4 regions of the Nocardioides aquaticus genome follow, and region 3 is predicted to be linked to each of the others. Evidence: riboswitches for the same ligand, from Rfam matches in the RefSeq annotation. Region 3 holds a riboswitch; each other region holds the start of a gene.
What was found. Region 3 has a riboswitch for cyclic di-AMP ahead of ENKNEFLB_RS14390 (C40 family peptidase). Riboswitches for the same ligand answer to the same signal wherever they lie in the genome.

Region 1: another riboswitch for cyclic di-AMP. It lies ahead of ENKNEFLB_RS07530 (C40 family peptidase); the one in region 3 lies ahead of ENKNEFLB_RS14390 (C40 family peptidase).
Region 2: another riboswitch for cyclic di-AMP. It lies ahead of ENKNEFLB_RS08610 (LysM peptidoglycan-binding domain-containing C40 family peptidase); the one in region 3 lies ahead of ENKNEFLB_RS14390 (C40 family peptidase).
Region 4: another riboswitch for cyclic di-AMP. It lies ahead of ENKNEFLB_RS22560 (transglycosylase family protein); the one in region 3 lies ahead of ENKNEFLB_RS14390 (C40 family peptidase).

The regions. Positions count from the first base shown of each region.
Region 1 covers NZ_CP075371.1:1,548,186-1,553,643, forward strand. Annotated here, with positions in the region: gene ENKNEFLB_RS07505 (Rv3143 family two-component system response regulator) at 1-379, shown strand, start outside; gene trpD (anthranilate phosphoribosyltransferase) at 387-1,418, shown strand; gene ENKNEFLB_RS07515 (Lrp/AsnC family transcriptional regulator) at 1,422-1,700, opposite strand; gene ENKNEFLB_RS07520 (DEDD exonuclease domain-containing protein) at 1,710-3,467, opposite strand; gene ENKNEFLB_RS07525 (hypothetical protein) at 3,570-3,776, shown strand; cyclic di-AMP (ydaO/yuaA leader) riboswitch at 3,921-4,067, shown strand; gene ENKNEFLB_RS07530 (C40 family peptidase) at 4,150-5,133, shown strand; gene ENKNEFLB_RS07535 (hypothetical protein) at 5,189-5,458, shown strand, end outside.
Region 2 covers NZ_CP075371.1:1,784,942-1,790,399, forward strand. Annotated here, with positions in the region: gene ENKNEFLB_RS08595 (heavy metal translocating P-type ATPase) at 136-2,508, shown strand; gene ENKNEFLB_RS08600 (DUF6153 family protein) at 2,551-3,015, shown strand; gene ENKNEFLB_RS08605 (DUF305 domain-containing protein) at 3,094-3,693, shown strand; cyclic di-AMP (ydaO/yuaA leader) riboswitch at 3,980-4,145, shown strand; gene ENKNEFLB_RS08610 (LysM peptidoglycan-binding domain-containing C40 family peptidase) at 4,157-4,930, shown strand; gene ENKNEFLB_RS08615 (transposase) at 5,087-5,404, shown strand.
Region 3 covers NZ_CP075371.1:2,963,354-2,968,811, reverse strand. Annotated here, with positions in the region: gene ENKNEFLB_RS14395 (HNH endonuclease signature motif containing protein) at 95-1,477, opposite strand; cyclic di-AMP (ydaO/yuaA leader) riboswitch at 2,092-2,288, shown strand; gene ENKNEFLB_RS14390 (C40 family peptidase) at 2,287-2,976, shown strand; gene ENKNEFLB_RS14385 (CocE/NonD family hydrolase) at 3,167-5,077, shown strand; gene ENKNEFLB_RS14380 (DUF2200 domain-containing protein) at 5,170-5,458, shown strand, end outside.
Region 4 covers NZ_CP075371.1:2,366,987-2,372,444, forward strand. Annotated here, with positions in the region: gene ENKNEFLB_RS11430 (ABC transporter permease) at 1-177, shown strand, start outside; gene ENKNEFLB_RS11435 (SRPBCC family protein) at 257-760, opposite strand; gene ENKNEFLB_RS11440 (DEAD/DEAH box helicase) at 845-2,575, opposite strand; gene ENKNEFLB_RS22560 (transglycosylase family protein) at 2,656-3,045, opposite strand; cyclic di-AMP (ydaO/yuaA leader) riboswitch at 3,052-3,242, opposite strand; gene ENKNEFLB_RS11450 (SRPBCC family protein) at 3,362-4,339, opposite strand; gene ENKNEFLB_RS11455 (ArsR/SmtB family transcription factor) at 4,367-4,702, opposite strand; gene ENKNEFLB_RS11460 (dihydrofolate reductase family protein) at 4,890-5,458, shown strand, end outside.

The sequences.
Region 1 (5,458 bases), 1.4 Mb from region 3:
GGTGCTCGTCTACAGCGACGACGTCAACACGCGGCAGCAGGTGATCCTGGCCCTGGGGCGCCGCCCGCACCCCGACCTGCCCGAGGTCGAGTACGTCGAGGTCGCGACCGAGCCGGTGGTGATCAAGGTCATGGACGCCGGCGGCGTCGCGCTGGCCATCCTCGACGGCGAGGCGGCGCCGGCGGGCGGGATGGGGATCGCCAAGCAGCTCAAGGACGAGATCTACAACTGCCCGCCGGTCCTGGTGCTCACGGGGCGCCCGCAGGACGCCTGGCTGGCCACTTGGTCGCGAGCCGACGGCGCGGTCGCGCACCCGCTGGACCCCATCGAGCTGGCGCAGACCGTGGTCACCCTGCTGCGCTCGCGCGTCCCGGCCTGAGCCGGGCGTGAGCGCCACGACCTGGCCCGACGTCCTCGGCGCGCTCGTCGCCGGACAGGACCTCGGGGCCGAGCAGACCACGTGGGCGATGGGCGAGATCCTCGCCGGCGCCGCGACCCCGGCCCAGGTCGCCGGCTTCGCGGTGGCCCTGCGTGCCAAGGGCGAGACCATCGAGGAGGTCGCCGGCCTGGTCGACGCCATGTGGGAGGCCCGGACGCCCCTGGAGGTGCCCGGGCGTCTGCTTGACGTCGTCGGCACCGGGGGAGACCGGTCGATGTCGGTCAACATCTCCACGATGTCGGCCATCGTCGCCGCGGGCGCCGGGGCGCGGGTGGTCAAGCACGGCGGCCGGTCGGCGTCCTCGCAGAGCGGGTCGGCCGACGTCCTCGAGGCGCTGGGCATCCGGCTCGACCTGCCCGCGTCGCGGGTCGCCGAGGTCGCGGTCGAGGCCGGCATCACGTTCTGCTTCGCCGCCGCCTTCAACCCCGCGATGCGTCACGTCGCCGGGACGCGGCGCGAGCTCGGCATCGGCACCACCTTCAACATGCTCGGTCCGCTGGCCAACCCGGTGCGTCCCCAGGCGATGGCCGTCGGCTGCGCGGACCTGCGCGCGGCCCCGGTGATGGCGGGTGTCCTGGCCCGTCGCGGTGCCGACGCGTGGGTCTTCCGCGGCGACGACGGGCTCGACGAGCTGACCACCAGCACCACGTCGACGGTCTGGGTCGTCCGTGACGGCGAGGTCGTGCGCACGAAGATCGACCCGGCGGCGTTCGGGCTGCCGCCGGCCACCGCCGAGGACCTGCGTGGGCACGACGCGGCGTACAACGCCGGGGTGGTCCGCCGCCTGCTCGACGGGGAGACCGGCCCGGTGCGCGACGCGGTCGTGCTGAACGCCGGCGCGGCGCTCGCGGTCTACGACGACCCGTCGGCCGAGCTCGCCGACGCGCTCGCGGCCGGGGTGGAGAGGGCCGCGCAGGCCATCGACTCCGGTGCCGCGGCACGCACGCTCGCGGCCTGGGTCACCGCCGCCGGGGCCTGAGAGTCAGTCCAGGCCGAGGGAGAACGCGGCCTCGAGGTCGTGGCGGGAGTAGGCCCGGAACGCGATGTGGGTCTCGGTCTCGCTCACCCCGGGCACCTTGTTGAGCCGGTCGGCGACCACGTGGGCCACGTCGTCGTGGTGGCGGACCCGCACCAGCGCGATCAGGTCGATGGTGCCGGTGACGGAGTAGACCTCCGAGACGCCGTCGATCTCGGCGATGGACTCCGCCACCTCGGGGATCCGGGCGACGTCGGCCTTGACGAACACGATGGCGGTGATCATCTGCTCAGCCTAGGAGACGCCGGCCGGTGAGGGCAGCCCGACGGTGGCCGGGTCGCGCGGGCCCGGGGCGAGCCGGGTGAGGTGTGGCGCCGCCCCGCGGACCGGGCAGGTCCACTCGCCCTCCACCTCCACCAGGCGTACGCCCGGCTGCTCCAGCCAGCGCAGCACCCGCTCCGACTCCGCCGCGCTCGCCGCGGGCACGGGCCCGGGCCGGGCGGCGACGGTCTCGGCGCTCGCGCGCAGGGTGTCCACCCAGGAGTGCGCGTCGGCGCCCGGCGGGATGACGCCGGCCGCGGAGAGCCGGCCGTGGCGTACCACGTGGACCGCCCACCGCCCGTCGTCCTCGCGCCGGGCGGCGACCACCTCGCGGCAGGCGGCCAGGGAGCCGAGCCGCTGGGTGCGGGACGCGGCGCGGACGAAGGAGGCCAGCCGGTCCCGGTGGGCGCCGGCCTCCTCGAAGCGCTCCTCGGCGGCCAGCGCGGCCATCTTGTGGTTGATCGTGTCGACCACGTCGTCGGGGCGGCGCAGCAGCGTGTCGCGCAGCCGCCGGACGACGGCGCCGTAGGTGAGCTGGTCCACGGAGCCGTCGCAGGGCGACAGGCAGCGGCCCAGCTCGGCCAGCGCGCACGGCGTACGGGAGGGCAGCGCCGGCATCCGGCCGCTGCACTGACGGACCGGGAAGGTCTGGTGCAGCGCGTCGAGGCACTGCTCGGCGGCGCGCCGGGAGGCGAACGGACCGAGGTAGTCGGCGTCGTCCTCCAGCACGGCCTTGACCAGGGAGAGCCGGGGCCACGGCTCGCGGGTGAGCTTGACGAAGGTGGTCTTCTCGGGGAACTTCGAACGGCGGTTGTACCCGGGCTTGTGGTGGGCGATCAGGCGCAGCTCACGGACCTCGGCCTCGAGCGGGGTGGCGCACTCGATGCCCCGCACCCGCGCGGCGAGCGCGACCATCTCGCCCATCCGGCTCCGCTTCTCCGAGGCGGTGAAGTAGGTGCGCACGCGGGTGCGCAGGTCCCGGGAGGTGCCGACGTAGAGCACGCGGCCACGCTCGTCCTCGAAGAGGTAGACCCCGGGGGCGTGGGGCAGGCCGTCGGCGAGGTGCCGCTTGCGGCGGGTCGCGGCACTGACCCGGGAGGTGTAGGTCTGCAGCTCCTCCAGGGTGTGCACGCCGACGCCGCCGAGGCGCTCCATCAGCGCGTGCAGCACGTGGACGGTGGCGCGGGCGTCGGAGAGCGCGCGGTGGTCGGGCGTGGTGGGGGAGCCGAACGCCCGGGCCAGGGAGGACAGCTTGCAGTTCGGGGCGTCGTCGCGGGTGATCACGCGCCGCGCCAGCCGGGCGGTGTCGACGATCTCGACCTCGGGCCAGGCGCGACCCTGGGCGCTGGCGAAGTGGCGCAGGAAGCCGATGTCGAAGGGGGCGTTGTGCGCCACCAGGACGCAGCCGGCAGCGAACTCGAGGAAGGCCGGCAGCGCCGCCTCGATGCGCGGGGCGCCGACGACCATGCCGTTGGTGATCCCGGTCAGCACGGAGATGAAGGCGGGGATGGAGCCCTCGGGGGCGACCAGGGTCTGGAACTCCCCGAGCACCTCCCCTCCGCGGACCTTGACCGCGCCGATCTCGGTGATCTCGCACCCGTCGCGCACCGAGGCCCCGGTGGTCTCGAGGTCGACCACGCAGAAGGTGACGTCGCGCAGGGGCGTGCCGAGCTCGTCGAGGCTGCGCTGGACCTCCCAGCGCGGGGACGGGGTCGGGGGAGCGGTGGTCACGGTCGTGACGCTAGGTCGCGGCACCGACAGCGGTGCGGAGGACGCGCGGTCCGTGGGGTCGGTGCGCGAGGGCTGTCGGCGGCGGGTGCGACGTTCTGTCCCATGACGACGAGAATCGACTGCGACTCCTGCGTGGTCCGCGGACTGGCCTGCCACGACTGCGTGGTGACGGTGCTCCTCGGGCCGCCGCCCGAGCTCACCTTCGACGACGAGGAGCGGCGCGCGCTCGACCTGCTGGCCGCCGGCGGGCTGGTGCCGCCACTGCGCCTGGTGCAGCCCGTCGACGGTCCCGAGGTCGAGTCGGCCTGACCCCGGCAGCTCCTCGAATCGGCCCCTCAGGACCAACGTCACGCCTGTGGACGCACGTTTGGTCGGTCGCGGGCCCGAGGTTAGGGTGGCCGCTCAGGTGCCCGAGGACGTCGACCACCAGGGTCAGCGGCGGGCACCGCGTCGAGTTGCGAACCGATCCGTCGGGGAGCGAGCCGGGGAACCAAGCACCTGGGGTGAATCCCCTGGCGCGGCCGCGTGCGGCCGGGCGGGGGTAGGGCACAGTCGAGCCCGAATCCGTCAGCTCACCTGGTAGACGTCACGACTACAAGGGAGACCGCCCGCTTTGCAGCACGGTCGTCATCGTTTTGCCAGCGTCCTCACCGGACTCACCCTCGTCGCCGGCGTCAGCCTGGTGTCGTCCTCGCCCGCCGCGGCCGAGCCGACGCTGGACGAGGTGAAGTCCCGCGTCGACACCCTCTACCACGAGGCCGAGATCGCCTCCGAGCGCTACAACGACGCCCGGCTGGAGCTCGACGAGCTCACCGACGACCTCGACTCCCTCTCGTCCGACCAGCAGCGTCAGGACCGTCGCCTGGAGGCCGTGCGCGAGCAGGTCCGCGACACCGTCCTGCAGCAGATGCAGGGCGACAACCTCTCGGCCATGGGCCAGGTCGTCGTCAGCGACGACCCGCAGGCGTTCGTCTCGCAGATGAGCACCATGTCGGCGTTCTACCAGCTCCAGCAGGGCATGTTCACCGACTACGCCACCGAGCTGAAGGCTCTCGACCTGCGCGCCGGCGCCACCGAGGACCGCGCCTCCGAGGTCGAGGTCGTCGAGCAGCGGCTCAAGGCCGAGAAGGACACGATCGACGCCAAGGTCGACGAGGCCGAGGCGCTGCTGGCCGACCTCGAGGCCGAGGAGCGCGAGCGGCTCGCCGCCGCGCAGGCCGCCGAGGCCGCCCGCTCGCAGGCCACCGTCTCCCGCTCCACCACGCCCGAGGCCGAGCCCGAGGCCGAGGAGGAGCCCGCCGCGAGCGTGCCCGCCTCCGGCGGGGCCGGTGCCGCGGTCAGCTACGCGATGTCGCAGGTCGGTGACGCCTACGTCTACGGCGCGGCCGGCCCCGACGCGTTCGACTGCTCCGGTCTGACGATGATGGCCTGGGGCGCCGCCGGCGTCGGCCTGCCGCACTCCTCGGGCGCCCAGATGAGCTCCGGCCCGTCGGTGTCGTCCTCCGACCTGCAGCCCGGCGACCTGGTGTTCTACTACAGCCCGGTCAGCCACGTCGGCATGTACATCGGCAACGGCCAGATCGTGCACGCGGCCAACCCGGGCACCGGCGTCGCCATCGCCCCGGTCTTCTCGATGCCGTTCTCCGGTGCGGTCCGCCCTGGCTGAGCACGCCACGCCTCGGCGCGAGGCCGGTCGTCCACGATGGTGGAGGGCCGGCCTCGTGCTGTTCCTGCTGCTGGTCGCCGGGGCCGTGGCCTGGGCCGCGCTGACCCCCGACCGGTACGTCGCCGGCTCGGCCGAGCCCGGGACCGGGCTGCCCGTCGTGGCCGACGGCGCGGCGGCCGCCCGGGCGGTCGAGCAGGTCGAGCGCGCGGTGCAGCGCCGGGACCCGGGGCCGCTGGCCGGCCTCGGCGCCGACCCGGCCGCCCAGGAGCGGCTGGACGCCGTCGTGGCCAACGCCCGTGCGATCGATGTCGTCGACTTCGACCTC
Region 2 (5,458 bases), 1.2 Mb from region 3:
AGAGGACCCGCGCCGGCAGGGCTTCGGCCTCTGTGCGCCAGAGGCAGGTTTCCAGAGACTCGATGCCAACGGCCGTGAGCCCGGGCGTGGGCGGCCACTGTTTAAACCTATACCCCTAGGGGGTACCTTCGAACTATGTTCAGTCACCCGATCCACCGCGATGCGCACACACCAGTGACTACGAAGGACCCGGTGTGTGGCATGGACGTCGACCCCGCCACCAGCGGGCACACCGCCATGCACGACGGAGAGACGTTCTTCTTCTGCTCTGCGGGGTGCGCCGCGAAGTTCGAGGCTGACCCAAACCGCTACACCGCGCACGACCACTCCCCAGGAACCTCCGGGAGCGGCGGGCCGGTGCCGGTGGGGGAGGTTGCGGAGTACACGTGCCCGATGCACCCTGAGATCCGGCAGGACGGTCCCGGGTCGTGCCCCATCTGTGGGATGGCCCTGGAACCGGTCCTGGTGACTGCTGAGACGGGTCCGAACGCGGAGCTGGTCGACATGACCCGACGGTTCTGGGTCGCTGTCGCGCTGTCGATCCCGGTCGTCATCCTCAGCATGGGCCGCGACCTGGTCCCGGCCCTGCGCGACCTGATCGACGCCCAGGTCTCGGTGTGGGCGCAGCTGGTCCTGGCCACGCCGGTGGTGCTCTGGGCGGGGGCGCCGTTCTTCGTCCGGGGCTGGGCCTCGGTCCGCACCCGGAACCTGAACATGTTCACCCTCATCGCGATGGGCACCGGCGTCGCCTGGCTCTTCAGCATCGTCGCGACCCTCGCACCGGGGTTGTTCCCGGAGGCGTTCCGGATGGACGGGGTGGTCGCGGTCTACTTCGAGGCTGCTGCGGTGATCACCACCCTGGTCCTGCTGGGCCAGGTCCTCGAGCTCCGCGCCCGCGAGCAGACCTCGGGTGCGATCAAGGCACTGCTCGACCTCAGCCCGAAGACCGCCCGACGCCTCGGGGTGGACGGCACCGAGGAGGAGGTCGCCCTCGACGAGGTCCAGATCGGGGACCGGCTGCGGGTCCGCCCGGGCGAGAAGGTCCCCGTGGACGGTGCCGTTACCGAGGGCCGCTCGGCCGTGGATGAGTCCCTGGTGACGGGGGAGTCGATGCCGGTCACCAAGACCACCGGCGACCCGGTCATCGGGGGGACCATCAACCAGAGCGGGGCCCTGGTGATGGTCGCCGAGAAGGTCGGCCGCGACACCATGCTGGCCCGGATCGTGGCGATGGTCGCCGACGCTCAACGTTCCCGCGCCCCGATCCAGCGGATGGCCGACCGGGTCGCCGCGGTGTTCGTGCCCGCCGTGATCGTGATCGCGCTGGTCGCCTTCGCGGTGTGGGCGCTGGTGGGCCCCGACCCGCGACTGGCGCACGCGCTCGTCGTCGCGGTCGCGGTCCTGATCATCGCCTGCCCCTGTGCCCTGGGGCTGGCGACGCCGGTCTCGATCATGGTCGGTGTCGGACGTGGCGCGCAGATGGGTGTGCTGATCAAGAACGCCGAGTCGTTGGAGCGGATGGAGAAGGTCGACACCCTCGTGGTCGACAAGACCGGCACCCTGACCGAGGGCAAGCCCTCGGTCACCCACATCGGTCACGCCGACAACAGCCACCCGGGCGGCACAAGGTTCTCGGACGATGACCTCCTGCGGCTCTCTGCCGCCGTCGAACGCGTCTCGGAGCACCCGCTGGCCCAGGCCATCGTCAACGCAGCCCTCGACCGGGGCATCACCATCGGTGAGGCCACCGACTTCGACGCACCCGCTGGACGCGGAGTAGTCGGAACCGTGGAGGGACACACGGTGGCCTTGGGCAGCGCCGACTTCATGACCGCCCGCAACCTCGACCCGACGGGTCTCCTGGTGGAGGCGGACCGGCTCCGTGGCGATGGGGCGACGGTCGTCTTCGTCGGCATCGACTCCGTCGTGGCGGGCATCGTGGCGATCGCCGACCCCGTCAAGGCGACCAGCGCCGAAGCCGTCAGGGCACTGGGCGCGGAGGGCATCGAGGTCGTGATGCTCACCGGTGACAACCGGGTCACCGCCGAGGCTGTCGCCCGGTCCCTGGGCATCGACCGGGTCGAGGCCGAGGTCATGCCCGACCACAAGGCCGACGTCGTCCAGCGCCTGCGCAGCGAAGGCCGCGTGGTGGCGATGGCGGGCGACGGTGTGAACGACGCCCCCGCGCTTGCCGCGGCCGACGTCGGGCTCGCGATGGGCACCGGCACCGATGTGGCGATCGAGTCCGCCGGGGTGACGCTGCTCAACGGCGACCTGGGTGGCATCGTCCGAGCCCGCCAGCTCTCGGCGGCGACGATGTCGAACATCCGCCAGAACCTGGTCTTCGCGTTCGCCTACAATGTGGCGGGGATCCCGATCGCCGCCGGAGTCCTTTACCCCGTGTTTGGGGTCCTGCTGTCGCCGATGATCGCCGCGGCCGCGATGGCCCTGTCTTCGGTGAGCGTGATCACCAACGCGTTGCGCCTTCGGACCCACCGCCTCGGCTGAGCGCACCGAACACCTAGCACCAGCGAACGTACGATCAGGAGAGTGAGCACCGTGCGACCGACCACCAGCAGGAGCAGGGCCGTGCCCGGCCTGCTTGCTGCGGTGGTCGTGTCCCTCGTGCTCGGCATCCTCGGGATGCACGCCCTGTCCACCCACGGCGTCATGAGCGACATGGACCACGCTGCGATGAGCGGCGACACCGGTGGTGCCACCTCCGAGCCAGCCGATGGGGCCCCGGCCGGCAGGAACCTCACCGCAGTCACCGACCCGGCTGCTGCCGGGTCTGGTGAAGATGGCGGACACGACATGGGCGGCATGGTCATGCTCTGCGCCGCCATGCTCGCCGCTACCGCCGCAGCACTCCTGCTCCTCACCCTCGGCACACGGCGCACCCCACGGTTCTGGGCGCTCCTCCCCACCGCCACCACGAGCACGACGAGGTGGGTCACCTCCCGCCTGGGGACCGGCCCGCCACCGGTCTGGGAGTTCTCCGTCATCAGGTGCTGATCGGCAGCCCCGCCGCCCCCGCAATGCGGGTGCGCGGCGCGCAGTCGACCGACCACACCCACCTTCAGGAGAACCCTCATGCCTAGCAACCGCACGACCCGCGCCATCAGCGCGACCGCACTCGGCCTCACCCTCGCCCTGACCGCCGCCGCCTGCGGCAACGACGCCGACGGTGGTGACACGAGTGCTCAGGTGTCCACCACCGAGCACAACGACGCCGACGTCGCGTTCGCCTCCGAGATGCTCCAGCACCACGCCCAGGCCCTCACGATGGTCGACCTCACCCAGGGCCGTGACCTGGACCCCGAGGTTCAGCAGCTGGCGGACGACATCAGGGCCGCCCAGGCCCCCGAGATCGAGACCTTCACGGGCTGGCTCACCGACTGGGACGAGACGGTCCCCGACACCGGTGATGCGATGGAAGGCATGGACGCGGCCGAGATGGACATGCCCGGCATGATGAGCGCCGCCGACATGACCGCACTCGAAGACGCCCCCGACGGCGACTTCCAGACGATGTGGCTAGAGATGATGATCGAGCACCACAGCGGCGCGATCGACATGGCTGAAGCCGAGACCGAGCAGGGCCAGTACAAGCCCGCCATCGACCTCGCTGAGGAGATCGCAGAGTCGCAGGCCGGCGAGATCCAGACCATGGAGGACCTACTCGCCTCCTGACCCGGCACCACCGGTGAGGCGGACCGCCGCTGCCCTCGCGGCGGTCCGCCCTCGCATGTCCGCCTCGTCGAGGCGGTGTGCGAACCATCCCGACGTGCCGATCGCCGGTGCACGAGTCAACACAAGATGGCCGTGAGGCTCAGTCGCGTGTGACATGCGTCATGGTCGCCGCCTTCAGGACCGTCCTGTGCGTCGCCGGGTGTTTGTGCAAGCAGGCCTTATCTCCTACCCTCCATAGGACTTGCCGTCTGGTGGGTTGCACCTCTGGCGTCGTCTAGACCCGCCGCGCCGGGTGGTGCCCGATCTCAGTCCATGACGGCGGGTACGGAGAAACCACCACTGGCGCCCTGCCCTGCAACACGGGCGCCTCGGGGTGAAGCCGCGAATAGCGGCCGGGCACCTCCAGGCCCGAACCCGACAGCTAACTTCGTAGGCGTCCGGAGGATCCATGTCTTCTGCACCCATGTCCACCATCACCGCCGATCGACAGCCGGGCAGCCGCCACCGAGGCTCCCGCGGAGCGGCCGGCACCATCTCAGCGACCGGCACGGACGCAGGCAAGCACCGTGCCGAGGCCCAGCGGCGCGGTGGCCGGCGTGCGCTGGCCACCGCCACTCTCGCCGCCGGCCTAGTGGCCGTGCCTGCCCTAACTAACCCGGCAAGCGCGCACCCTTCGTACACCGTGCAGTCCGGCGACACGCTCAGCTCGATCGCGCAGGAGGTCGGCAGCACATGGCGCGATCTCTACAGCGCCAATCGCGACGTCATCTCCAGCCCCACTTCGATCTACCCCGGTCAGAGCCTAAAGACCGGCGGTGGCGGGTCCGCCGGCCAGGTAGCTCCCACCTCAACCGGTGGCGGAGGCGGGTGGACCGACCAGGCGGCCGGATCCTTCGAGCAGCAGCTACTGAACGAGGCCAGCCAGCTGGAGGGTATCCCGTACGTCTACGGCGGCTCCACGCCGTCGGGTTTTGACTGCTCGGGTTTTACCAGTTTTGCCTTCGCGCAGGCCGGCAAGACAATCCCGCGCACCTCCTCGGAGCAGGCGGCCGCTGCGACCCCGATCTCGGGCGACGACCTGCGCCCCGGCGACCTGATCTTCTACTCGCCGGGCGGCTCGGTCTCGCATGTGGCGATCTACGCCGGCGACGGCATGGTGTGGGAAGCCGCGAGCACGGGCACCTCGGTCCGGTACGCGCCCGTCTGGGATGTCGCCCGCTCCTACGGCCGGTTCTGATTCGCGCGCCAGGGTGACTCAGGAGGTCCGAGAACCATCAGGCTGAACCGGGCTGCTCCCCGGGCAATCCTGCAATACCGTCTGCTGCCTCCGGCCCAAAAATGGGCTGGGGGCAGCGATGTGTGCGACCAGGTTATCGTCAACAACGGTTGAAAATTGACCCCTCAGAGGAACCAGTTGGGGCGGCAAGGTCATCTAGCAGAGTTCAGACGCAAGGTTCTCGATCTGCTCGAGCAGGGGCGCAGCGTCGCCTCGGTCGTGCACAATCTCGACTTGTCGGATCAGACGATCTACAACTGGCGCCGGCAAGACCGAATCGACCGGGGCCAGATGCCCGGACTGAACACCGCCGAGAAAGCTGACCTGGCGGAGGCGAACAACCGCATCACTGAACTCGAGACCGAGTCGAGGTCAGCCGTGGCGCGATCAGGGGTGCAAGGGGGTCATCAGCCCAAAAGCGTACGCGGCGATTGAGGTGATCACCGCGGAGAGCATCCAGGTGCAGGTCGCGTGCAAGGTCCTTGGTGT
Region 3 (5,458 bases):
AGCTCTTGTCCCTCCGAAGGGCGGCCGGCGCGGAACGTGACCCCATGCACCGTTCCGCCCGGCCGTCATCCGTCCGTTCGTCGCTCGCGGCTCCTCACCGTCTGATCTTCTTCAGGACGTACTCGCGTCCTCGGTGCCGGCGCATCTCGTAGGCGGGGTCGTGTGCTCTGCGGTGGTGGTGTCCGCACAGCGGGAGGGCGTTGGCCAGGTCGGTGGGCCCGCCGCGGGACCATTCGGTGAGGTGGTGCAGCTCGCACCACGCGAAGGGTCTCTCGCAACCCGCGACCCCGCAGGTGTCGTGCAGGACCGCGAGGGCGTGGGACTGGTGGCGGGTGAACCTGCGCCGCGACCTGCCGACGTCGACGGGCATCGACTCGCCACCGAGGACCACCGGGAGGTGGCCTGCGTTGCAGGCCAGGCGCCGGATCGAGCGGATGGAGATGGTCTCGCCGGTGGCCAGGGTCCCGGTCCCGGTCCCGGCGGCGATCTTGTCGAGGGTGGCGGTGATCAGCAGGCCGATGGTGTTGCCGTGGTCGAAACCGGTGGTGGAAAGGTGTTCGATGAGCTCGCAGAACCCGGCCCCGATCTTTTCGCCGTAGGAGGTGCCGTGCTGGGCGGACTCATCGGTGATCGGGGCCCCGGTCGAGTCCTTGGTGTGGCGGCGGGGGGCGGTGAGGCGCTCGAGGGCTGCTTGCAGGATCCTGCCGTGCAGGGTGGGGATCACGAACGTCCCACGGAAGGTCCCATCACCCCGGTCGTTCAGCGAGAGGTAGCACTCCCGGGCCGCGTCGTCCTCCTCAGCAGCCAGATCGTCGCCTTCCGCGGCGTCCGCTTCCTCCTTCGCCGGGAGCATGTTCGCGAAGACCCGCCGAGCCTCGTCACGCAGCCGTGCCGCGGTCATGGGTCGGCCCTTGGTGTTCGTGGGGGACGACTCGCCGGTCGCGGTGAGGACGAGGGACTCCTCGGCTGCGGTGATCTGCTCGGCCGTCAGGGCCCTGGGGGCGCGCTCTGCGGCACGGACGAGGACCTTGGCCTGCGAGAGACGCAGGGTTCCGGCCTCCAGCGCACGGCGGGTGTGGTGGTACTTGGTCTGGAGCAGGCGGGCGATCCAGAGTCCGCCGCGCAGGACCTCGGTGGGGTCGCCGGTCAGCTTCGCCAACCACGCCGCGGGGTCGGGGTCTGCCTCATCGCCCACGGGGCCTTGCTGGCCGCGGTCGCGCGCCTCGGCGAGGACGGCGAGCTTGTAGGCCGCGACCTGCGACTCCAGGGCGGTGATCTCGTGGGCGGCGGTGGTCAGGTCTGTGTTCGACAACGCCGTGGTCGAGACCCCGGCTGCCGCAGACACCGCACCCCGGGCGTCGAGCAGGGCACCGGTGACACGGACCCCGGGACGTACCGGCGCCGGAGCCGGCACCCACGGTCCCTCACACCCCAGGTCGGTGTCCCAACCTAGGTCGCTGTCGGTGGTGGTGGTCATGGGGTCTACTCAAGCACTCGCCGCCGACATCAGTGCTGCTGAAACGGGGTTATCCACCCACGACAGAGCAACAGTAGAATAAACGTTCGCCAACAGTCCGCTACGGTGCTCCGCGCGGCCCCGGAGGTCGGTGCGGCGGCGCCTGGGGGAGGGGTCCGAGAGGCCGGATCGCGGTGGCCGGCAGCCAGCTCTGCCGCACGTACGGCCCGTCCCCCGCGCCCCGACGCCCGCCTGGGCGGAGATCACCCAGCCCTCCCAGCCCTGCGGTGTCGACCGCCACGACAGCAGCAGCCCCGGCACCCGGTCGTCGGCCCACACGCCCGTGAGCGACACCCAGACGTGCTGGGCGCGGGGAAGGACGGGCATGGACCCACGGTAGAACATGTGTTCGATCAGCGGCAGGGCGGACAGTCCGATCGCCTCTCGGGGGCACGGGTGGCGCGACCGACGTGATCTAACACACAGGTCTGGACCGCACAGGTGCACAAGGCACTCCCTGCGCCCGATCCGCCCCGACGACGGGCAGACATGCCCTGGATCCGGGCCGCGCGCCCGTTTTGATCCAGCCCCGCCGTCTCCTACGTTCTCCCGCGGCCCACCAGCAGGTGGGCCGCACTCCGCCGTCGCCGAGACCCGCCGCGTCGGAGTGCCAGCAATGACACGACGGCGGGTGCGGAGGAACCATCGTGGCGCCGCGACGCGGTGCCACCGGGGTGAAGCCGCCACCGGGCCCCACCAGGGCCCACCGGCGGCCGGGCACCTCCAGGCCCGAACCCGTCAGCTCACTTCGTAGGCGTCCGGAGGAACACATGTCTCTCGTTCGCACCAGCAGCACCCAGCGCCCCGGCAAGCACCGCGCCGAGGTCACGCACCACGGCCGCCGCGCGGCGGCCACCGTCGCCCTGGCCGCCGGCCTGGCCGCCGGGCCCGCGCTCACCAGCCCGGCCAGCGCCGCCGACTACACCGTCAAGTCCGGTGACACCCTGTCCTCGATCGCGCAGAGCATGGGCACGTCGTGGCAGAACCTGTACGCCGCCAACCGCGACGTCGTGTCCAGCCCGACCATGATCTACCCGGGCCAGACCCTGCAGACCGGTGGCGGCTCGTCGTCGGGCGGCTCCTCGGCCCCGGCCCCGTCCGCCGCGCCCAGCAGCGCCGCGTCCGGCGTCGTCGAGGCGGCCAGCCAGTACGCCGGCGTGCCGTACGTCTACGGCGGCGCCACCCCGTCCGGCTTCGACTGCTCGGGCTTCACCAGCTACGTCTTCGCGCAGGTCGGCAAGACCATCCCGCGCACCTCGTCGGCCCAGGCCGCCGCGGCCACCCCGGTCTCGGCCGGCAACCTGCAGCCCGGCGACCTGGTGTTCTACTCCCCGGGCGGCTCGGTCTCGCACGTCGCGATCTACGCCGGCGACGGCATGGTCTGGGAGGCGCCGGGCACCGGCGGCGCCGTGCAGTACGCCCCGATCTGGGACGTCGCGCGCTCGTACGGCCGCTTCTGAGCCGACCCGCGCGAGCACCGGCCCAGCTCCACGCGTGAGGGCCGGCTGAGAGCCAGGTGGGTCGTGTGCCCGGGAACGGTTGTTGGACCGTTCCCAGGCACACGACCCGTTCCCAGGGGCGCCGACCCGACGTACGTTGGCCCCGTCCGGCCCGCGACGGGCCGGCGCTCTCGGGAAAGGCACCACACTGATGAAGCGAGCCCTCATCCGGACCTCGGTGGTCGCGGCCGCGCTCGGCGCGTCCGCGCTGACGTCACCGACCTCCGCCGCACCCGCCGCACCCGCGGCTGCTGCACCTGCTGCACCCGCCGCCGGCTCGATCGCCGACGGCGTCACGAACGACGAGAACCCCGGCGTGCCCGTCGGGGCGTCGTGGACCGAGCACTACTTCCGGGCCGCCCAGGCCGGGTCGCCGACCACGGTCACGCTGCACGCCGACGTGCTGCGGCCCGAGGGCCTGGCGCCCACGGAGAAGACCCCGGTGATCCTGTCGGTCGGTCCCTACTTCAACCACGCCGGCCAGACCGGCCAGGAGACCGACGAGGTCCAGCCGAGCTCGCGCTTCGACGACCTGATCGACGGCGCCTCGTTGATGGAGCGCGGCTACACCGTCGTGCTCGTCGACAACCGCGGCTTCGGCGCCAGCACCGGCTGCCTGGACTGGATGGGCGCCGGCGAGCAGGCCGACGTGCGCAAGGCCGTGCGCTGGTCGGCCTCGCGACCCTGGTCGACCGGCAAGGTCGGCATGTACGGCAAGTCGTACGACGCCGTCACCGGCCTCTGGGGCGCCGACCTCGACCCGCGGGGGCTCGAGGCCGTGGTGGCGCAGGAGCCGCTGTGGAACATGTACCCGTACCTCTACTCGAACGACGTCCCGCGCGGGAACCAGACCGGCACCCCGCTGGCCTACAACTCGATCGCCTCCCTCGGTGGCACCAGCGGTGACACCGACCGCTACAACCAGGCCGCGGCCTACGAGCAGCAGCACCCCGAGTGCCTGGCACGCAACCTGCGCGACAACGTGAGCAACACCAGCCAGCGGGACCCGTACTGGGCGCTGCGCAACCAGGCCGCCAAGGCCACGGGCGCGCGGACGCCGCTGTTCGTGACCCAGGGGTTCACCGAGAGCAACACCAAGCCCGAGCAGATGGAGCAGTACCTGCGCAACCACGTCGGGCCGACGCGCGGCTGGCTCGGGCCGTGGGAGCACGTGCGCGGCAACGAGGTCGACCCGCGCACCGGAGAGCTGTCCCAGGGCAGGTCCGGGTTCTTCGCCGAGGTCGGCCGCTTCTACGACCGCCACCTCAAGGGGATCCGCTCGGCGAAGGACCCGGCGTTCGCGATCCAGGACAACGTCGGTCAGTGGCGCGCCCAGCGCACCTGGCCGGTCGCCGACACCACGAGGGCCGTCTCGATCGGTTCCGGCCGGTACGTCGACGCCGGCCCGGTCGAGGCGGCCGTACGCCGCGGCGACGCCACCGGCACCGGCCTCAGCGCGGCCCAGGCCCGGCGGGTGGCTGAGCTGCAGGTCCCGCCGACGACCGTGGAGCGCCGGGACGGCGACGTCGACCAGCAGGTCCGCAGCTCGCTGGGCACCGCCGCCGAGCGCGCCGACGCCGAGCTGTCTGTGGCCGGCCTGCTCCCCACGTCGTACCAGACCTGGTCGCGACCGGTCCGCCAGGAGACCCGGGTCACCGGGACGCCGCGGGTCACGCTGACGACCCGGGGCGAGGGCCAGGTCCACGTCACGATGTGGGACGTCGACCCGGAGGCGCAGACCGCCACCCTGATCAACGAGAACGTCGCCGAGCTGGGTGCCCGGGGCCGTGCCTTCGACCTCAAGGGCATGGACTGGACGCTGGCGCAGGGCCACCGGATGGCCATCGGCGTCGGCACCATCACCGGCGGCAGCTGGCGCCCCCTGCCCAGCGGGCGGGTCGTGACGGTGAGGGACGCGACCGTGCGGCTGTCGACCCAGTCGACCGCCGACGACGTCGCCACGCAGGGCGCCGAGTCGCCCTGGCTCGCGCGCTACCTCGAGGACAACACCATCGGCAGCGGCGACCTGCCGGCGGGGACGTTCCGGGTGCCCACGCCCTGAGGTAGCCACCGGACGGGGGTCGTGGGTCGGATGACGCGCTGGAGCGCGTCGGACGACCCACGACTCCGCCCCCGCCCGCTAACCTGCCGAGGATGCACCGCATCTTCACCACCAGCGTCGCCTCGGTCTACCCGCACTACGTCGCGAAGGCCGAGCGCAAGGGGCGCACCCAGGCCGAGGTCGACCAGGTCATCGCGTGGCTCACCGGCTTCGACGAGGCCGCCCTGGCCGCCCACCTCGAGGCCGGCACGACGTTCGCGGACTTCTTCGACCAGGCCACGCTCAACCCGGACGTGGACAAGGTCACCGGCGTGGTCTGCGGGGTGCGGGTCGAGGACGTCGAGGACCCGCTGATGCAGAAGATCCGCTACCTGGACAAGC
Region 4 (5,458 bases), 600 kb from region 3:
GGCCAGCTCCTCGGCCTCCCCGACGCGGTGCTGGCGGTGTCCCCGTTCTGGCACCTCGCCGCGGTGCCCGTCGACGACTTCGAGGTCCTTCCCTTCGTCTCCCTGGTCGTCGTCGCGGTCGGGCTCGTCGCTGCCGGCCTCTGGGGCTACCGGCGACGGGACGTGGTGAGCGGCTGAGACCCGCTGCGGGGGATCGTCGAGGGAGTCGAGCAGGCGCTGTCCGGCCCCGGCAGGTCGACCCCTCAGGGCACTCAGGTCAGGACCGGGTGCCCTGTCCTGCGCCGGTGGACGACTCGGCGATCCGCTTGATCGCGGCCAGCGTCTCGGGGATGCCGTGGAGGGCCTGCTGCGTGCGGTCGGCGATCTCGGCCTCCGCCCGGTCGCCGAACTTCTCCTCGAACATGGCGATCCCGCCGGGCAGGAACTCCCACGACTCGGTGATCGTGGTGCTTGTCGGGGCGGGGTCGAAGGTGAAGCCCCAGCGGACGTAGCTGCCGCCCACGACCCAGGCGAACTCGCGCCCGCGCTCGGCCGCGACCACCGTCGACCGGGTCTCCCACGTCCGGTCCGGGAGCTCGTTGCGGCCGGTGAACCAGGCGCCGACCTGACCCGCCTCGGCGTCGTCGTCCCACCAGCAGGACGTGCAGACCGGGCTCCACTCGCCGGTCCGGGTGATGTCGGAGACCAGGTCGTAGAGGGTCTCGGCCGACGCCTCGACGGTGAGGGACTCCTGGTGGCTGCGGATGCTCGTCTCGCTCATCAGCCCACCCTCGCAGACCACCTCACCCCGTCTGGCGTGACCGGTGACCGGGGGCCTCGACCCGGTCAGGTGTGTCGTCCTCGGTCAGGTGTCGTCCTCGGTCAGGGCCGCGGCCGGCAGCCACTCGACCCCGAGCAGCTCGGCGACGTCGGTGAGACCGGCGGTGTCACCGCCGACCGTGTCGGACGCGGCGGCGATCCGCTCCACCATCACCTTGCCGACCTGCTCCTCGACGGTGCCCTCGGCGTAGGCGATGTGCCACGGCGAGACCTGGTGGTCGCGGTGGGTGCGGCCGGTGACCTGGCGCGCGGCGATGCCGGAGAAGCGGGCCTGGTGGAAGACGCCGACCCGCGGCTCGGTGCTCGCCTGGTGACCGTCGGGGAGGGTCTCGCCGGCGTGCAGGCTGATCGAGGCGACCGTGGTGAACACGCAGACCTTCGCCTGCCCGGTCTGGAACCGGAGCCGCTCGGCCTCGGGGTCGAACCGGTCGCGGCCGTAGATCGTGGCCACCTCGATCCCGGCGTCGCGCAGCCGGTCGGCGATCGGGTCGGCGGCGGTCGCGACGAACTCGACCGAGCACGCCACCTGCCGCTCGGCCTGGACCTGCTGGGCGATCCAGTCGACGGTCGACTCGACCCGGATCAGTCCGGCCTTCTGCCGGAAGCGCAGCAGCGCGGCCCGCCCCTTCGAGACGCTGCGACCGCGTCGCGCGAGGTCCATCTCGCGGCAGAACTCGCCCCACTCGGCCTCGTACGCGCGCCGCTCGGTCGGCGTGAGCGCGACCGGCATGCCGGAGATCGGCACGGGTCCCCACGGCGCGGCGCGGTGCAGCATCGCCGGGGGCCGCTCGTCGGCGAGCCAGCCGCGGACGAGCTTGAGGTCCGCGGCGCGCCGCGCCGGGTCGGTGGTCCAGGTCGCGCCGGAGCGCCCCTGCTGCTCCACGCCGACGCCGTGGCGATCGAGCGCGCTGGCGAACGTCGCCCCGGGGTGCGCGGCCGAGGTCCACTCCTTCATCGGCTCGTCGAGCACCTGCGCGTAGGCCGGAGCGAGGTACGGCAGCTCCAGCGGCGTGTGTCCGGGCGTCGCGGTGGTCGCGATGACGAACGGCGCCGTGTCGTGGGGCTTCCCGTGCCCCGAGATCCTCGCCCAGTGCTTCCACCGCTTCGTCGTGGTCCGCCGCAGCGCGTGGGCCTCGTCGGCGATGATCACGTCCCACGGGTGGTCGGTGACCTTCTCGAGGCGGTCCCAGGTGATCACGACCCACTCGAGGCCGCCGTCGCCCAGGGCTGCGATGGTGCGGCACCAGTGGCCGATCGTGATCGCGGCGGGCCGGTCGGCGACGACCAGCACCCGCCGCGCGCCGCGGAGGTCGCCCACCGCCGTCGCCCCGAGGACCGCGGAGATCGTCTTGCCGACGCCGGGCTCGTCGGCCAGCAGGAACTGTCGTCCGCCCGCCTCGGCGCGCGCCGCGATCGCGTCGGCGGCCTCGAACTGGATCCGCCGGGGCTCGAGCGCGTCGGTCGGTGCGGGGGACGGCGTGGGGCTCTCCGGGTTCAGCGTGTTCTCGACGAACCGACCCAGCGTGTACGGACCGGGAGCGTACGGCGCGAGATGCGCAGGAAGGTCACGCCCGACGTACAGGTGCGACCTGACCGCCGGGTGCCAGGCGGCACCGTCGACCTGGGTCCCGTAAGGGACGTCGAGCACCCACAGCCGCTCGCCCGGCCCGGCGGTCGGCAACGGTCGCGGACGCTTGCCGCTGCGGCGGGACGACGTGCCGCGTCGACGCGCGGGGGAGGGGCGTCGGCTGGGCACCTCCCGACGCTATCGGGGCCGCACCCTCGTCGGAGGGCGGCTCGCAGGCCGCCCACCGACCAGCAGGTCGGGCCCGGCGGTCAGGAGCAGCGGGGCCAGGTGTTCGGCCAGGCCGACGCACCGCCCTGCGGCTTCCGGTCCCCCCACCCGCGGAAGGCGACGCGCTTGGCGATCTTGATCTGCTCTGCCCGGGTGGCCTTGTGGGGGTAGGCGTTCTTCGAGTAGTTGGGGCCGCCGTAGTAGCGCCAGGTCGACAACGAGAACTGGAGGCCCCCGTAGTGCCCGTTCCCCGTGTTCACCTGCCACCGGTGGGTGGACTCGTAGTGGGCGAGGCACTCCCACCGGTTCGGGCCGGTGTGGGCGTCGGCGGCCGGCGCGGCCACGGTGAGCAGCGAGGCGGCGAGCGCGGCGGAGCCCAGGGCCGAGACGAGCAGGCGTGAGGCGGTGGAGGCAGCGTGGATCGCAGGCATGTGGCCAGTTCCTTCCCGCGCCTGCGAGGTGAGCTGTCGGGCTGGAGCAGAAAGGTGCCCCGCCACCGCAGTGGCTTCGCCCCGAGTGGCCGCCGTCCCGTCGGGACGGGTGTCGGCGGCCGCGTGGAACCTGGGTCCCCCGCTCCTGCCCGTGGTGAGTATCAGCGGCGGCGGGCAGGATTCGGCGTGACCGTGCTGGTGTCGAGTTGTCGCCCCGCCCGGTGGCGGCAGCCCGGGCATCGTACGTGTGACCGCGGCCGAGCGCCAGGGCTGCGGGCGCCCCGCCGTCCTGCCGGTGCCGGCCGAGCGCCTCGCGTCAGCCGATGACGTCGCGCTCGAGCCGGGCGTAGCTGGTCTCCATGCCGTCGACCATCCCGGTGGCCAGGATGGCGTCCCGGGTCGCAGCGTCGGGGAAGGTGACGACCACCGCCAGCAGGGTGCCCTCGGGGACCGGGGTGAGCGTGAGCTCGTTGAGGGTGCCGTCGCCCGGCATCCCGATCATCTGCTCGGTGGTCACGGCTCGGTACGGTCGGACGGACTCCAGGAGCTCGCCCTCGAAGCCGAAGCGCTCCCCGGCGGTGCCGGCGGCCGGCTCCCACTCGTAGCGGTACTTCTCGCCGACCGTGGTGGCGACGTCGCAGACCGGCATCGTCCACCCGTCCGGCCCGAGGAGCCACCGTCGCATCAGTGCGGCGTCGTGGTGTGCCTGCCACACCGTCTCGATCGGCCCGTGGATGACTCGAGTGATGCGTGCCTGCGTCTCGGACAGGATCTGGCACACCGTGCCGTCCCCGGCGGCGAACGCCGTCAGGTCTGCGAGAACCGTGTCCATCTGGCCCATCGCCGCCCGCAGCCCCTCCTCCATGCCCATCTCGACGAGCTGCTCGAGCTCCTCGAGCGTGGCGAAGTAGGTCGTCGTGGTGACCCGCGACCCCGTTCCGCGCTCCTCGAAGAGGAAGTGCATCCGCATGGAGGGCATCTGGGGGTTCGGCTCGCCGTCAGGCGAGGCGAAGCCGTCGCGGACCTCGAAGCTCGTGAGCGGATCGACCGAGATCCATTCCCAGTAGCCGCCGTGGGTCTGCCCGTCCGGACCGGTCATCCGGTACGTCGAGCGTCCGCCGGGGGCGGCGTCGTGACGGGTGAACGTGGAGGGGTAGTCGGGCGGGCCCCAGAAGCGCTCCAGCTGACGCGGGTCGACGTAGACCTGCCAGAGGCGCTGCAGGTCGGCTGCGAAGTCGGCGACCACGGTCATGGTCAGGGACGCAGGGTCTCGGTTCACCGAGGTGATGGGCATGGCTGTCTCCAGGTCGGGTAGGTCGGTTCAGTCCTCGGCGAGCAGGGAGTCGAGTCGGTCGATCCGAGAGCGCCAGATCTCCTCGTAGCGGTTCAGCAGGGCCTGCGCCTTCTGCACCACCTCGGGGTCTCCGCGGATGATGCGTTCGCGGCCACGTTGTTGCTTGGTCACGAGACGGGCTCCTTCCAGCACGGCAACGTGCTTCTGGACGGCCGCGAAGGACATGTCGTACGCGGCCGCCAGCTGGGACACCGATGCTCCCCCCGCCATCGTGCGACGCAGGATGTCGCGGCGCGTGGCGTCGGCGAGGGCCCGGAAGATGCGGTCCACCTCGGTGTGGGTGAGCTCGAGTCGTACAACCATTTGGTTGTAGATTAGGTCGGACGCCGGCGACCGTCAAGGCCCCCGGCCGGGGGTGCGGTTGACGGCTGTCCGCTCGTGGCGCCACCGTGAGGCCATGGTCGGCCGCGCTGCGGCTGGTCACCTCGCCGGCCGAACGGCAAGCCGACCGGCTTCCGTCCGAGCCCGCCCGCAAGAGAGGTCACGTGACATGACCCGCGTCCGTATCGACCTCTTCAGCTCTCTCGACGGCTACACCTCGGCCGGCGGCAGTCCCGAGAACCCGATGGGGGAGGACTGGGGTCTCCTGACCACCGCCTACGTCGCGACCCGCACCGTCAAGGAGCGCGTCTTCGGCGACACCAGCGGCACGGGCACCACCGGTGTCGACGACGCCTACGCCGCGGCGTCCTTCGAGGGCATCGGCGCCGAGATCATGGGTGCCGCCATGTTCGGTCTGCACTCGTTCCCGGACGACCCCGGTTGGAAGGGCTGGTGGGGTGACGAGCCACCGTTCGGCTTCCCGGTCTACGTCCTCACCAGCACCGCACCACGGCCCGAGGTCGAGATGCGGGGAGGGACGTCGTTCCGGTTCCGCGACGCCTCTCTCGACTGCGTGCTCGCCGAGGCGAGCGAGGCCGCTGGCGCGCTCGACGTGCGCGTCGGGGGCGGCATCGGCACCGCCCGATCGTTCCTGCGTGCCGGCCTCGTCGACGACCTCCACGTCGCCGTCGCGCCCGTCCTGCTCGACCGCGGTCACCGCGTGTGGGAGGACCTGCG